DNA from 2 places in the Pseudofrancisella aestuarii genome. Region 2 is predicted to be linked to the other one. Evidence: riboswitches for the same ligand, from Rfam matches in the RefSeq annotation. Region 2 holds a riboswitch; the other holds the start of a gene.
The links. Region 2 has a riboswitch for thiamine pyrophosphate ahead of DNK87_RS01395 (PQ-loop repeat-containing protein). Riboswitches for the same ligand answer to the same signal wherever they lie in the genome.
Positions count from the first base shown of each region.

Region 1 (8,133 bases), on a different contig from region 2:
GGTAGGGTTTTAGGCTTATTTGAAAGATTTAATTTACCCATGCCGGCGCCTACTGCACCAGAGGTAACTAATACAACTTCATACCCTTGATTATGCAAATCAGATAATTGACGAACTATTTTTTCTATACGATCAATATTCAATAAACCACTACTATGAGTCAAAGTGCTAGTGCCTATTTTTATAACAATTCTTTTTGTATTTCTAAGATACTCTTTTCTACTCATATTCTATTGGATTTAAAAGCTTTTAGTATGATTGTATAATTATTTAATATATCTTCATAGAGATGTATATTAAAATTTAGTTTGATTATATTTCTAATCCACACCATATGGAGAATGGATAATGAAAGTTCCAAAAGCTTGGTATGCTATAGCGCATATTAGTGAGTTTAAGAATAAACCTCAAAAATTAGAACGATTTGGCTTAAATCTTGTAGTCTGGAAAAATGATGATAAAAAAATAATCATTATGGATAATAACTGTCCACACCGAGGTGCTGAACTAAGCTCAGGTAAAGTTATTGATAATTGTATTACATGCCCTTTTCATGGATTTCAATTTAATGATGCAGGTAATTGCAAATATACCCCTGAAACACAATGCTCTATTCCTAAATTAAAAGCTAAAGTTTATCCTACAAAAATAATAGCGGATATGATCTGGATAAATATCTTTGATGAAGATTTAAATAATGATTATGCATTTGAATTCTGTCAGGAGCTTTTTGATTCCTTTAATGGCAAATATGCGATGATAACTGACATCTGGAATAATAATATAAGACATTGTATAGAAAACCAACTAGACTACACACATCTAGCCACGGTACATAAAAGAACCATTGGAAAAGGTTACAAAATACCAGATGATATTAAAATTATAGAAAAAAACAATAATATTGAAGCTATAAAGAATGGTGAATTAATGATTAAATATATTTTTCCTAATGCTTGGCTTCTTAACATTTCAAATAAAATGAAAGTAACTGCTTACTTTGTTCCCATAAATGAAAATCAAACAAAAATATATATACTGCATTATCGTAATTTTTTAACAACTAAGATTTTGAAACCAATTATGGATATAGTATTTAGCATTGGAAATAGAATAGTGCTTAATGAAGACAAAAGAGTAGTTAATACTCAGAGATACACAAAAGAAACTTATAATAATGATTTTCTTCTTAAACATGATCAAATCATCAAGATTTTTAGAGATATTTGGAAAAAAGATCTTTAATAAAACCATTTATAGTTAGAAGAAATTATTTATTATGTTATATTTCTAAAATAAATTAGAAACTTAGATAGTAAAAAGAGACTTATTTTAATAATTTAAAATAGCAGGTCTCACAATAGTATGAATATATTCTTCTTATTTAGTTTATTAATAATTGTGACAGCCTTGCTAAGCTATGTTAATACTAATTTTTTAAAATTTCCCAAAGCTATTGGTTTAACAATGCTTTCGATAGTTTTTTCTATAGGGTGTATTATAATCTTTGATGAAGGAGATTTTATTGTCATTGCTATAAAACAATTTGATTTTAGAACCACCCTCTTAAATGGGATGATTTCTTTCATGTTATTTGCTAGTGCCCTTTGTTTTAATGCCGTTGACTTAAAAAAAGAAACTAAAGCTGTAGTTGCCTTATCAGTTTCTGGCGTGATTATCTCTACATTAATTACAGCAATATTAGCATATTATACTTTAACACTAATTTTGAATATCGGCTCAGTACCATTTGGTAACTGTTTAGTTTTTGGGGCGCTTATTTCACCAACAGACCCTATAGCTGTTATTAGCACTCTTTCAAAAAACAAGAATGTCCCAAAACCAGTAAAAGTTCAAATTGTTGGAGAAGCTTTATTTAATGATGCTACAAGTATCGTATTATTTGTTGTTTTAACAAATATAGTTTTTTTTGATCCAACTGAAAATTTAGACCCAAATATTCTTAAAGATATTCCATATATAATACTAATCATAAAACAAATTACTATCGAAGCCGTTGGTGGTATTTTATTAGGCTGTCTTTTTGCTATAGTAACTTTATTTTTCATTCGTACAAATAAGGATGATGAAACTACTATTCTAATAACTTTAGCTGTTTCAAGCATGGGATATATAGCTGCATCAAAGCTTGGTGTATCAGCACCTATAACAATGGTAATAGCGGGTTTAATAACAGGCAAAAAACTATCCGAATGGAATAAGAAAAAACAAATAAAAATAGATTTATTAAGTAAGTTCTGGAGATTAATTGATAATATACTTAATTCTTTTTTATTTATAATGATAGGTTTAGAGTTAACAGAAATAGATTTTACTACATTAACTATTATTATTGGATTTTTAGTTTTTGTTATTATGAATTTCTCTAGATTTATTAGTGTCTTCATTCCTATGGCTATTATCAATAGAGATTTTTCGAAATCTGCATTCAAGAATAAAACTCTTATGACATGGGCTGGAATAAGGGGAGGAGTATCTTTAGCCTTAGTATTATCAATTTCACATGATGCACCACATATGGTAGCTGTTACATATGTTGCGGTAGTATTATCTATCCTGATACAAGGCTCTACATTAGGTGCTTTATTAAATAAACTTTATCCTCCTAAAATAAAGTAGTTTAGAACTCTTTATATAAATACTCATGATGCTTACTTGACTATAATCTATTTGACTACGTAAACTATTTCTACTAGAATCAATTTTGAAATAAGTTCACCGGGGGTGCTGACTTTTAGTTGGCTGAGACTTGACCCTTTGAACCTGCTCTGGTTAATACCTGCGGAGGGAGTGTGAAAGTAAACTTAAAAAGTATTTTAATCAATTTATCTTTTATGTTTTTACTTTCCTCCTCTGTTAAAGATAAGGAAGATATACATGAAAGATGCTCTAAAACTAATATTAGTTACAAATAAGCAAGATCAACCAATTAGTGACTACTTAGAATTCATAAAAATTTGTGCAACCTCTGGTATAACCTCTGTTCAACTTAGAGAAAAAACTTTGAGCGGTCATGATTTATTACTCTTTGGGCAGAAGTTAAAGAAATTACTAGATGCTTTAAATATTCCTTTAATAGTAAACGATAATATAGAACTTTGTTTAAAGTTAAATGCTTATGGGCTACATCTAGGACAGTCAGATGGAAATATTCAAAAAGCTAAAGAACTTCTAGGACCAAACAAAATACTAGGATTAAGTACAAATAATCTTGAGCAAATTAAAATTGCAAATAACTTACCTGTCGACTATTTAGGTGTCGGTAGTATTTTTCCTACAAGAAATAAACCTAATATTGAAACTATCTGGGGTATAAACAACTTAAAAGAAGCTTACAAAATCTCAAAATATCCAATTGTTGCTATTGGCGGAATAAATAATACAAATGCTAAAAATGTTCTGCAAACGGGAGCTTATGGAATTGCTGCTATAGAAGCTTTTCATAATCAAAACAGCCAAGAAAATTGCCAAAACCTAAGGAGAATTGTTGATGAAAGAAAATATGCTTAAAGAAATTCAAAAGGCTCTTTACTTATTAAGAGACAAAAAACCTGTAGTGCTTAATCTTACTAACCTTGTAACGATGGATTTTGTTGCTAATAGTTTATTAGCTGTTGGTGCTGCTCCTATCATGAGTCAATATGAAGAAGAACTTGATGAGCTAGTATCTATATCTTCAGCTATATATATAAATATTGGGACATTAGATAGCAATTTTCTAAATAGAATTACACAAGCTATAAATTCTGCAGATAGATATAAGAAACCAACAATTCTTGATCCTGTTGGTTCCGGAGCTACAAAAATTAGAACTACTTCTGCTAAAAAAATAGCAAGCCATGCATCTATTATACGAGGTAATGCTAGCGAAATAATATCCCTTACTGATTCACTTTTGTTCTCAAAAGGAGTTGAAACAGCTAATACCATAAATGATGCAAAACCAGCTGCTATAAAGTTAGCTAATACCCATAAATCAGTTATAGCCATAAGCGGTGAAATAGATTTTATTACGAATGGTACAACAAGTACTGAAATACCTTTTGGCTCTAACTTAATGCCTCTTGTTACTGGTATGGGTTGCTCTTTAACAGCAGTTATAGCTGCTTTTAGATGTGTCATCGAAGATTCTTTTGAAGCAACAAAATTAGCTACTCAATACTTTACGCTCTGTGGAGAATTAGCTTCTTTAGAAAATAAACACCCTGCTTCTTTTAAAATATCTTTTTTGGATCAATTACATGCTAGCAACTTCAAACTTATGGAAAAGATAATATGAATTTAAATGAGGATGAGATAGTAAAAAAGCTAGCTAAAAACTCAAATGGATTTATTGGAGATGATTCTGCAATTCTTCGTAGTTTAGATAGTGAACAGTATGTAATAACAAAAGATTTACTTATAGAGAATATTCATTTTAGAACTAGCTACTTTAGTGCTAAAAATCTTGCCCACAAAGCCCTTCATGTAAATTTAAGTGATCTCGCTGCTATGGGAGCAACACCAAAATACATACTATGTGGTATAGCAATTCCTGATAACAGCGCTGCCTATGCTCAAGAATTTTTAGAAAATCTACTTAGGCTCTGCATAGAAGAAAACATAATATTGATTGGTGGAGATACTACCAAATCTCCAGATAAAATTAGTATTAGTATAACTGCCATTGGGGCATGTAATCCTGAAAACATAAAATATCGAAACTCTGCTCAAAATGATGACATCATTTGTGTCGCTGGTTTCTTAGGCTATGCTAGATTAGGATTGTTTGTTTTAGAAAATAACTTAGATCTCGGCACATACTATAAAAACTTTTGTTTAGAGCCTAATGCAAAAATAAAAGAAGGACAATGGCTTAGTAAACATAAATCAATCACTAGTATGATGGATATCTCTGATGGTTTATATATTGATGTCAAGAGACTTTGTGAATCTTCAGATGTCGGTGCCATAATTGATTTAGATAAACTAAATCTTGATCAACAATTTGTAGAGGCATGTAAGCTTTTAAAGTTTGATCCTACTCAAGTAGCTTTATCTGGAGGTGAAGACTATAGTCTTCTCTTTACAGTCAAAGGCAGTAAATTTAAAGAAATCTCAAATAGTTTTTTTAACACCTTCAAGTATGAATTAAAGCCCATAGGTAAAACTATCTCCTCTAAAGAAATTAGTTTTCATAAACAAAATAAACCTATAGAACTCAAGCTAACACCCTTTACTCACTTTGGAGAAAAATTATGAAATATAAATGTCTATCAATAGCTGGTTTTGATGGCTCTGGAGGAGCTGGATTACAAGCTGACCTAAAAACGTTTTCTGCTCTTGGATGTTATGGTATGACTGTTCTTACTGCATTACCTGTCCAAAATACTTGTGGAGTAAAAAATTGTTATGATATTTCTTTAAAATGTATAAAGGAACAACTTGAAACAATTTTTGAAGATATCCGACCTGATGCTATAAAAATAGGAATGTTATTCACATCAGAAATAATAAATCTTATAGCTAACTTTTTAGAAAAAAATGCCAAAGATATTCCTATAGTTCTAGACCCTGTAATGGTAGCTAAAAGTGGCGATCTCTTATTACAAAAAGATGCTATAAATATTTTAAGAAATAAACTACTTCCTATTGTAAATATAGTTACTCCAAATATCCCAGAAGCAGAAGAATTATCTAATTTGAAATACCTGTCTAAGGAAAAATTTGCAGAAGAAATCTTAAAATTTGGCTGTGAGGCCGTGCTTGTAAAAGGTGGGCATGAAAAAAGTGGTTTTGCAGAAGATTTATTTATGAATAATAAAGGAGAAAAGCATATTTTCACCTCTGAACGTATCAATTCCAAAAATACTCATGGAACAGGATGTACCCTTTCAGCGGCTATTACAAGCTTTTTAGCAAAAGGTTATTCCTATGTAGATGCCTGTGGTGCAGCAAAAAAATATTTGCATGGGGCTCTGTTAGCATCAAAAGATATAAATATCGGCAAAGGAAATGGGCCTGTACATCATTTCTATGATTTATGGAATAGATAAACACTAACTAAGGAAAATTAAATGACTAAATTATCAGATAAAGCATGGAAGCATTGTGAAGATATTATTAAAGCTATACATAACCACCCTTTTAATAAAGAACTTTCCAAAGGTACTCTCAATATAGAAAAGTTTGCTTATTATATTGAACAAGACATTTTATACTTACAAGACTTTGCTAGAGCCTATGCAATAATTGCAGCGAAATCTCCTCTAGAATACGTAAAAATTTATCTTAATCACTCTATGGCTGCATTTACTGCAGAAGAAGAAATAATCCACGAATTTTTCAAAAAAACTTACAACCTTGCAAATACAGGAAAATTATCTCCTGCAACCCTAGCATATACAAGCTATCTAATAAAAACTTGCTCATCTGAACCTTTAGAGGTTGCAGTTGCTGCTATGCTACCTTGTCCTTGGGTTTATTGTGAAGTAGGTAAAGCAATAGCGAAGAAAGCTGATAAAAATAATCCTTTTTCTAAATGGATTGATACATATGCTAGTGAAGAATTTGAAAATATAGTTAATGAGGCTATTAGTATTTTTGATGCTCTAGCTAATAAAGCAACTAAAGAGGTACAAAATAAAATGCTTGATGCTTTCTATACTAGCACAGTATTAGAGTGGCATTTTTGGAATGATGCTTATAATAAAACTGAATTTGATAAAATATCTAATTTCTAAAGTCTACTTATGACTATTTAATTTATCTTCTAATTGAGACTGTGTTTTTACACCATGCATAGTTTCAATTTCTTTACCATTTTTAAAGATAATCATAGTAGGAATACTTCTAATTCCAAACTTAGCTGCAAGGCTTTGATTTTCATCAACATTTATCTTTACTATCACAGCACCATCATAATCTTTAGAAAGCTTATCAAGGATCGGCTCCTGCATTTTACAAGGACCACACCACTCAGCAAAGAAATCTACTAATACTGGTTTGCTACCTGCTTTTTCTAAAACTGTCTCGAAGCTATTTTCATTCGCTGTTATTACTTTACCTAGTCCCATATAATATACACCTTAATTTGTGTTGTTACATTTTAATAATTGAGGGCAATATAGCTATTTTTCAAGGGAATATTTACTCTTCTAATTCTATACCATTGGTTTCAGGCATTCTTATCACTATTGCTACAATAATTATAGAAACAATAATCCCATAAATACTCGGTGCCAAGTCTCCAAAGTGCATTACCAACAAGCCCGAAATTAATGGTGCTGTTCCACCCAATAATGCATTACTTATATTATATCCAGTTGCTACACCACTAAATCTCAAGTGTGTTGGAAAAAGTTCATTAATTGAAACCACAAAAGTAGCCGTTGCTGCTGAAATTAGAAGCATTAATATTGCCATAATTACAATATCTGAAATAACAGAGTTTTCATAAACTATTACATAAAAGCTTGGATAAATTAATATTCCAACTAGACTACAGGAAAAAATTAAAACCTTCTTACGCCCTATTTTATCCGATACCCAGCCCCAAATAGGCGCTGTTGAGAAATACGCAAAAGATGCAATCATCACAACAAGCATTGCCTCATGTGTATCATAGTGAAGATTATGTTCAAGGAATGATGGAACAAATGCAGAGATCATATAATAAACTATACCTAGATATCCTGCCAATGCAAAAACTATAAATATTTGATAAGGATATTCTTTAATTGCAGAAATTACTGGCGCACTCTCAAGTACATGGTCTTCTTTTGCTTTTATATACTCTGGAGATTCATCTTGAAAGAACTGCAATACTAAAACAATAATTGCTAAAACCATCCCTACTACAAAACCTATTCTCCATCCATAAGCAAACATTTGCTTTGTAGTTAAGAATTCTGAAAGTAAGAAAACTGAAACCGTCCCTAAAAAAACTCCAAAACCTGAAAAGAAAGTTCCAAAAGCAGTTATCATTCCCCTTTTATTGTCTGGAGCCTGTTCACTTAATATGGCCAATACACCATTATATTCGCCACCAATAGAGAATCCTTGGATCATCCTTGCCAACATGATTAAAACCACAGAAAATATACCCAATGTCTGATATCCAGGAGTAAAAGC
Region 1 is NZ_QLIS02000002.1:511,724-519,856, reverse strand. It holds gene proB (glutamate 5-kinase) at 1-227, opposite strand, end outside; gene DNK87_RS06550 (Rieske 2Fe-2S domain-containing protein) at 346-1,245, shown strand; gene DNK87_RS06545 (cation:proton antiporter) at 1,366-2,640, shown strand; TPP riboswitch at 2,732-2,829, shown strand; gene thiE (thiamine phosphate synthase) at 2,899-3,531, shown strand; gene thiM (hydroxyethylthiazole kinase) at 3,512-4,300, shown strand; gene thiL (thiamine-phosphate kinase) at 4,297-5,262, shown strand; gene thiD (bifunctional hydroxymethylpyrimidine kinase/phosphomethylpyrimidine kinase) at 5,259-6,056, shown strand; gene tenA (thiaminase II) at 6,078-6,743, shown strand; gene trxA (thioredoxin) at 6,747-7,076, opposite strand; gene DNK87_RS06510 (MFS transporter) at 7,150-8,133, opposite strand, start outside.
Region 1: another riboswitch for thiamine pyrophosphate. It lies ahead of thiE (thiamine phosphate synthase); the one in region 2 lies ahead of DNK87_RS01395 (PQ-loop repeat-containing protein).

Region 2 (8,133 bases):
TAGGTGAGTATGAGTTATCTATTCATTTATATACAGACTTAGATGTTGTTGTTAAGGTTAATGTTGTAGCTGCTGCTGAGTAGTTTATAATATAGAACTAACACATAGAATCTAAACAATTAAAACCATGTGTTAGCATGGTTTTTTTGTATTATAAATAAAGGTTTTCATAAAATGTCTGTTAATACTCAGTTTAAAGTAGCTGAAACAACTTATTCTTTAGATGCTGAAAGAGCAGTTCTTGGAAATATTCTTTTATATAATCAAAATATCGAGCATATAGTAGATACATTATTAATTGATGATTTTTTTGATAATAGACATAAACTTATTTATAAAAAAATATGCGAATTAAATGAGCAAAATACTCCTTTTGATATCGTTATTTTAAGTGAATATTTAGCTACAGAAGGTGAATTGAATAATGCTGGCGGTGAGTCTTATATTATTGATTTAATTGCTAATACTCCTTCAATATCTAATATAAGAGCCTATGCTGATATTATTAAAGATAAAGCTAAATTAAGAAGCTTACAGAATAGTGTTAATGATATTATTCAGAAAATTTATTCTGCAGATTCGAAAAACCCTGATGAAGTTATTGATTATGCAGAAAGCCGAATTTTAGATGTATCAAAAGAAAGAGATATTACTTCTAAAGGACCTACTTCAGTTAAAGAAGTTATACCTAGACTTGTAGATAGAATGAGTGCGATAGTTGACTCAGGTACTGGTCTTACTGGTGTTTCTACTGGTTTTATTGATTTGGATGAGAAAACCTCAGGGTTACAAAAAGCTAATTTATGTGTTATTGCTGGTAGACCATCAATGGGAAAAACAGTCTTGGGAATTAATATTGCTGAAAATGTTGCAAAGAGTTCAGATAAACCTGTATTAGTTTTTAGCTTAGAAATGCCCTCTGAAGATATTGTAACAAGAATTTTAGCATCTATGTCTCGAGTTGAAATGAATCTTCTTAGGGAATGTAATCGCTTAAATGATTCACACTGGATAAAAATTACATCTTCTATGAAAATGCTTAGTGAGATGAACCTATATATAGATGATACATCTACTTTGACGCCTGCTGAGATGCGTTCAAGAGCTAGAAGGCTTTATAATGAGCATGGAGGATTATCACTTATTCTTATTGATTATCTTCAACTAATGAAAATTCCTGGTTATGAAAGCAATAGAACTTTAGAAGTTTCAGAAATCTCAAGATCGTTAAAAGCATTAGCTAAAGAATTAAATGTTCCTGTAATTGCCTTATCACAACTTAATAGAGCAGTAGATGATAGAAAAGATAAAAGACCTATGATGTCAGATTTAAGAGAATCAGGAGCTATTGAACAAGATGCTGATGTAATTATGTTTATATATCGTGATGAAGTTTATAATAAAGAAAAAGAAGAAGTTAAAAATCTTGGTGAAATTATTATAGGTAAGCAGAGAAATGGACCTATAGGAACAGTTCATGTTAGATTTGATGGTCAATATGCAAGATTTGCAAATTTAACTAATGAAAATGATTATATTGTACCTGGAGATATTGGGTACAATGAATAAGGTGAATATATGTCACAAGATAAAGTAAATTTACTTGGTTTAAATCAAAAACAAATTGAAGAATTTTTTTTATCTATTGGTGAAAAAAAATTTCATGCTAGACAAGTTTTTAAATGGATACATAAAAAAGGAATCATAGATTTAGATTCCATGACAGATCTTGGAAAAAATTTAAGAACAAAATTAAAAGAAGTTTCAGAAATTACAATTCCTAAAGTTTTATTTAGTAAAGCCTCTAAAGATGGTACTCATAAGTGGCTTATTGATATTGGAGGAAGTGCTGTTGAAACAGTTTTTATACCCGAAGAAGGTCGAGGAACTTTATGCGTGTCTTCACAAGTTGGATGTACTTTAAACTGTAGCTTTTGTTCTACTGCAAAACAAGGGTTTTATAGAAATTTGACATCTGCAGAAGTGATTTCTCAACTTTGGATAGCTGCTAGAACTTTATCAAAAAATAATGGAGAACATGATTTTACAGTTACAAATATTGTAATGATGGGAATGGGTGAACCATTAATGAATTTTGACAATGTAGTTCCAGCAATGGATATTATGATGGATGATTTAGCTTATGGATTATCTAGAAGAAAAGTAACTTTAAGTACATCTGGAGTTGTTCCTAGAATATATGACTTATTAGAACAATCAGGAGTTTCTTTAGCGGTTTCTTTACATGCACCAATTGATGAGCTTAGAAATGAAATAGTGCCAATAAATAAGAAGTATAATATAGAATCCCTGCTTGAAGCTTGTAAACTTTATGCAGAAAAGGGTCCACATAAGCATATAACCTTTGAATATACTTTGATGGAAGGTATAAATGATGATCTTGACATGGCTAATAAGCTAGCAAGCTTATTAAAAGATAAAAATGTTCCTAGTAAAATAAATCTTATTCCTTTTAATCCTTATCCAGGAACTATTTATAAAAAGCCTAGTAATAATAGAATTCATAGATTTAAAGAGTTTTTACAAAAAGAAGGATTTGTTACTACTATTCGTAAAACAAGAGGTGATGATATTGATGCAGCATGTGGCCAACTTGCTGGTAATGTAATGGATAAAACCAAAAGAAAAGAAAGATATTTGAAAAAATTAGGAGAAAATAATGAGATATAAATTAGTTTTACTAATAATCTTTTTATCTACATTTTTTACTTGTTCTTATGCGGCTGATACAAATGCAAATGCAAACTCTAATGGACAATCTAAAAGTCCAAATCAAAGTCAAAACCAAACCTCATTTACTTTAAATAAAGGTAGTCTAAGAGATAATCTTAATTATAAAGAAGCTACTAAAATAAATGCTGAATTAGCTATTCTTTATACAAGCAATAATCTTTTAGATAGGGCGAAAGCTAAGTTGATTAAAGCTCAAGATTTAGCTAAAGAACATGGATATGATTTAGCTATAGTAGATTATGCTGCAGGATTTTATTATCAAGCTATAGGTTCAAATTCTAGAGCTGAAGATAAATATAAAGAAGCTATAAGTGACCATAAGAATGATTATGAGGCAATAAATTTTTATGCTCAATTTTTATGTGCTTCAAAAGATGAATATTCTAAAGCAATAAAATTATTTGAAGAATCTCTGACACTTCGAACAAATAATAATATGGCTCAGACATTATATCTATATGCTGAATGTTTAAATAAAGAAGGTAAAAAACAAGATGCAATTGAAAAAATGATTAGAGCAACTAAATTTAATCAAGATTATGGTATTGCTAAATTAAGATTAGCAGAATTGTATTTTGATGAAAAAGACTATAAAAACGCATACAAAACATTATATGCAATGAAAAATAATAAAGAGTTTTTTATTAATCGTAGAGTCTTACAATTAAGACTTAAATTAGCAGAAATAATGGATAATAAAAATGAGGCTGCTATTGTTAGATTAATTATTTCATCTAAGGATGATAATGATGATGACAATATGATAGATTTCTATTTACCATCATCTGCAGATATGGAGTTATAAGTGGTAAAAGATATGAATAAAAATAATGAAGAGCGCCTACAAAAAATATTAGCTAAATATGGACTTGGCTCTAGAAGAAAGGTTGAAGAATATATAGCAGAAGGGCGAGTTCGAGTTAATGGTAAAGTTGCTGCTCTAGGAGATAAAGCTTCTGATAATGATAAGATAAGTTTTGATGGTAAGGCTTTACATCTTTATGGAACACCTATGACACGACCTAGGGTTGTTTTATACCATAAAAGAGAAGGCGAAGTTTGCACGCGAAATGATGAAAAAGATAGGAAAACAGTTTTTGATTCATTGCCTAAACTTTCTAAATCTAACTGGATTATGATAGGAAGATTAGATATTAGTACCACAGGTCTTTTACTTTTTACTACTGATGGTGACTTAGCAAATAGATTGATGCATCCATCTTATGAAATTGAGAGAGAATATGCAGTAAGAGTTTTTGGAGAGCAACTTTCTCAAGAAAACTTGAATAAATTAAGAGCTGGTATCATGCTAGATGATGGTTTAGCTAAATTTAATAGTATAAGATTTTCTGGGGGAGAAGGTGCTAATATTTGGTATTATGTGACCTTATCAGAAGGTAGAAATAGAGAAGTAAGAAGAATGTTTGATGCTTTAGGTGTTACTGTAAGTAGACTTACACGAGTTAGGTTTGGTGACATTGTATTACCTAGGTTTTTATCTAGAGGAAAAACTTTAGAATTAGAGCCTGATGAAGTTAATAGATTAAGAAAATCTGTAAAACTTTCAGCATTTAAATATCCTAAAAATTTATTAGATAAGTTTAAAAGGTAATACTAGATGTCTTTTGATAAAGAATTTAGCGAAATTCTAGGACTAACTCTATGGGAATTGAAACCTAGCTTTAAAACAGCTGAAGAAAAATTACCTATAAAAAAAGTAGATATAAAACCTGATGAAATAAAGCTAATATTTTCTAATAGTTTAGAATCTAATAAAAATATTAATTTATTTATTTCTAATCAAGATCATTTAAGTTTTTTTAAATCTATTTCATTTAGTTTGTTCTTTAATTCAAAAGTAAATATCTATCATTATAATAGTGACTTAACTCAAAATACATTAGAAAATTCTATAAATATATATGATAAAGATATATTAAAAGATTTTTCAAATATTAATTCTTCTATAAATAAAAAATATATTTTTAGCAAACTTTATGAATCTTCAGACTTCACTTCTAAATGAAATTTATTATGAGAATACTCTTAATTTAATTAGAAAATCTAATCATGATTTTTCTTGGTCAGATAAACTAATATATGAAACTTTTAAAAATAAAAATAATATTATTTTTGGATTATTTAATGATAAAAATTTAATAGGAGTATCTCTTTACTTATTTACTTTAGATGAAGCAGAGCTCTTATATATAACCTTGAGTAAAGATTTTAGAAATAAGGGATTAGCTTACTATCTATTAGAAGATAATATAAAAATTTTGAGACAAAAAAGTATCAAATCTATATTTTTAGAAGTAGATATAACGAATTTATTTGCTATTAAATTATATGAAAAACTTAATTTTAAAAATATTTCTATAAGAAAAAACTACTACAAGTATCCTAATGGTAAAACTAGTGATGCCTTAATATATCAATTAAGAATTGAAGATTAATATATTAACCTATAATATTCTATATAGAAGACAGCGGGGGAGCTTTAGCTGAGATAGTTTTATGACTAGACCCTTTGTACCTGATCTAATTAATATTAGCGTAGGGAGTTTGTTTGATTTTAAATCTATCATTCAAAACTTTCTATTATTTATAAACTTAATAAATAGTAGGACCTCTTATGGAAACAATAGGAAATATAACTTTAAATATATCATTTATACTTTATTTAGTTCTTTTTTTACCACAGACTATTCATAATCAATTTAAACATACTACAACAGAAATAAGTTTATGGACTCATAGCTTAATGATAATAGCTAACTCTTTAGATTTAATTTATGCTGTTGGATTTAATATGCCATGGCAATATATAACAGTAAGTGTAGTTTTATTAACATTTTTAACAATTCAGCAACTTCAAATTCTAAATGATAAATTATCAAATAAAATCTTTTTACATAGCTTTTTTATATTTTCATTTTTATTAATTGCTATTTATTTTGCTCTTAATAATATTTTTACAGATAGTAATTTATTAATTTTTGGTTCATTAAGTAATATTATTTATAATGTATATTGGTTTCCTCAGATATGGAAAAACTTTAGAACAAAACAAGCAGAAGGCTTTAGTATAATTTATTTATATTTATCAATAATAACTTGCAGTTGCGATATAGTAAGTGGCTTAACTTTAAATTGGCCTATACCAACAATAATTGGAAGTTTGTTTCTACTTTTTTTAATTGGTATTCAAATTTTTCAATATTTATTTTATAAAAAAGAAAATTACAAAGTTCTCTTGGTATAAATTATGCTAGAATCAAAAAGTAATAATTTAAAAGAAAAAACTATAATGATATATTTTTTAGCTAAAAACCAAAATTGGGCAAAAGCTGCTCCATGGTTGGGAATAGTCTCACTTTTTTTATTATTTTTAAACTTTTCTGTTTCAGATCCTCATCTCTGGGCATTAATAAATATACCATTATACTTTTTTCATCAAACTGAAGAGCATTATATTCCTGGTGGTTTTAAATCCTTTATGAATGAAAAAGTTTTAAAATCTATTGATGGGAAAGAAACCTTAACAGATGTGAAGATTTTTTGGATTAATATAATAATGGTTTGGTTAGCATTTGCTATTTTTGGAACATTAAGCTTTATTAATCTCGGTTTTGGATTACTAATTATTATTTTTAGTATTATGAACTGCCTAACTCATATTCACGAGGGAATTAAATTAAAAGCTTGGAATCCTGGATTAGTTATGGCAAGTATACAGTTTGTGATATCTATTTTTGCAGCAATATATGTTTCTATGCATGGACTTGATAATGTACTAGCATGGTGGATAGGAACTATAATTTTTTCAATTTTAGCTCATGTTTTATTATTTAAACTAGTCATGAGTAAATAGTTAATATAAATATAGGAAACTTTAAGATGTCTAATCGTTATCAAATAACTAAAAAAGTAACTATAGTTGGTATGATAATAAATTGCCTTTTAGCTATGGTTAAAATGTTAATTGGTGCTATTGGAAAGTCTCCAGCATTATTTGCAGATGGTGTACATTCATTTTCAGATTTAATTAGTGACATTATGGTTCTTTTTGCTGCTAAATATGCAAATATTGGTGAAGATAAGAATCATCCATATGGCCATGAAAGAATTGAAACTTTAGCAACTTTAGCATTATCTGCAATTTTAATAACTGTAGGTTTTACTATTGTATATCATTCACTGTCTAATCTTATTATAGGAAACTATAGTACACCAGATAAGTTTACAGTTTTTGCAGCTATATTTTCAATTTTAGGAAATGAGTTTATTTATCAATATACGATGAAAGCTGCTAATGAAATTGATTCTGATTTACTTAGAGCTAACGCATGGCATAGTAGATCAGATATGTGGTCATCTGTTGTAGTATTAATTGGTCTTATTGGAGCATTTATCGGCTTTGTCTGGATGGATGCAATAGCTGCTCTAGTAGTTTGTTATATGATTGTTAAAATGGGTATAAAATGGGGATATTCAGCAGTCTCTGAGCTTATCGATGAAGGTGTTGATGAAGAAACTAGAGCTTCTATAAAAAAAATAATTAGAGATACTGAAGGTGTTCTTGATTTCCATTGTTTAAGATCAAGAAAAATGGCTGGCAAAATTATTATTGATGTTCATATTTTAGTTGATAAATATATAACTGCTTCTGAGGGTCACTATATTGCTGAAAAAGTTAGAAGCAATATTTATTATAATATTGAAAATATAAAAGATATAACTGTCCATGTTGATGTTACCGATCATTATGATGTATTTGTAAAATTAGATAAGATTGAACCATCTAGAAAAGAAATAATTGAACAACTAAAACATTACTGTTCTTCAACTTACTTAAATATTGATCTCCTTTTAGAAAAGAAAATGTTTTTATACTATTTAGAAAATCATATAGATATATATTTATTTTTAAAAGATGAAAAATTATTAGAAGAATATCAGCATAAATTGTCAAAATTTAAAATAAAAAATCATAATATAGAAATTACAGTATTCGCATATATTTAATCTATTTCTAATTAATTTCTAAAAATAGTATAATCTTAGTATCTAAATTTATTTTGATATCCTATGAAGATAAAAAAAGCTGTTTTTCCTGTAGCAGGTTGGGGAACTAGATTTCTACCGGCTACTAAGTCTTGCCCAAAAGAAATGTTAACAGTAGTAGATAAACCTCTTATACAATATGCTGTTGAAGAAGCTATAGAAGCTGGATGTAAAGAATTAATCTTTGTAACAAGCTCTAATAAAAAATCTTTAGAAGATCATTTTGATAGAAACTTTGAATTAGAATATTCATTAGAAAAAAAAGGTAAATTTGACCTTTTACAGACAGTTAGAAATATTATTCCTAAAGAT
Region 2 is NZ_QLIS02000001.1:268,943-277,075, forward strand. It holds gene rplI (50S ribosomal protein L9) at 1-83, shown strand, start outside; gene dnaB (replicative DNA helicase) at 175-1,569, shown strand; gene rlmN (dual-specificity RNA methyltransferase RlmN) at 1,579-2,691, shown strand; gene DNK87_RS01375 (pilus assembly protein PilF) at 2,681-3,559, shown strand; gene rluB (23S rRNA pseudouridine(2605) synthase RluB) at 3,572-4,366, shown strand; gene DNK87_RS01385 (chloroquine resistance protein) at 4,373-4,780, shown strand; gene DNK87_RS01390 (GNAT family N-acetyltransferase) at 4,752-5,210, shown strand; TPP riboswitch at 5,236-5,335, shown strand; gene DNK87_RS01395 (PQ-loop repeat-containing protein) at 5,390-6,019, shown strand; gene DNK87_RS01400 (HXXEE domain-containing protein) at 6,062-6,628, shown strand; gene DNK87_RS01405 (cation diffusion facilitator family transporter) at 6,655-7,782, shown strand; gene galU (UTP--glucose-1-phosphate uridylyltransferase GalU) at 7,846-8,133, shown strand, end outside.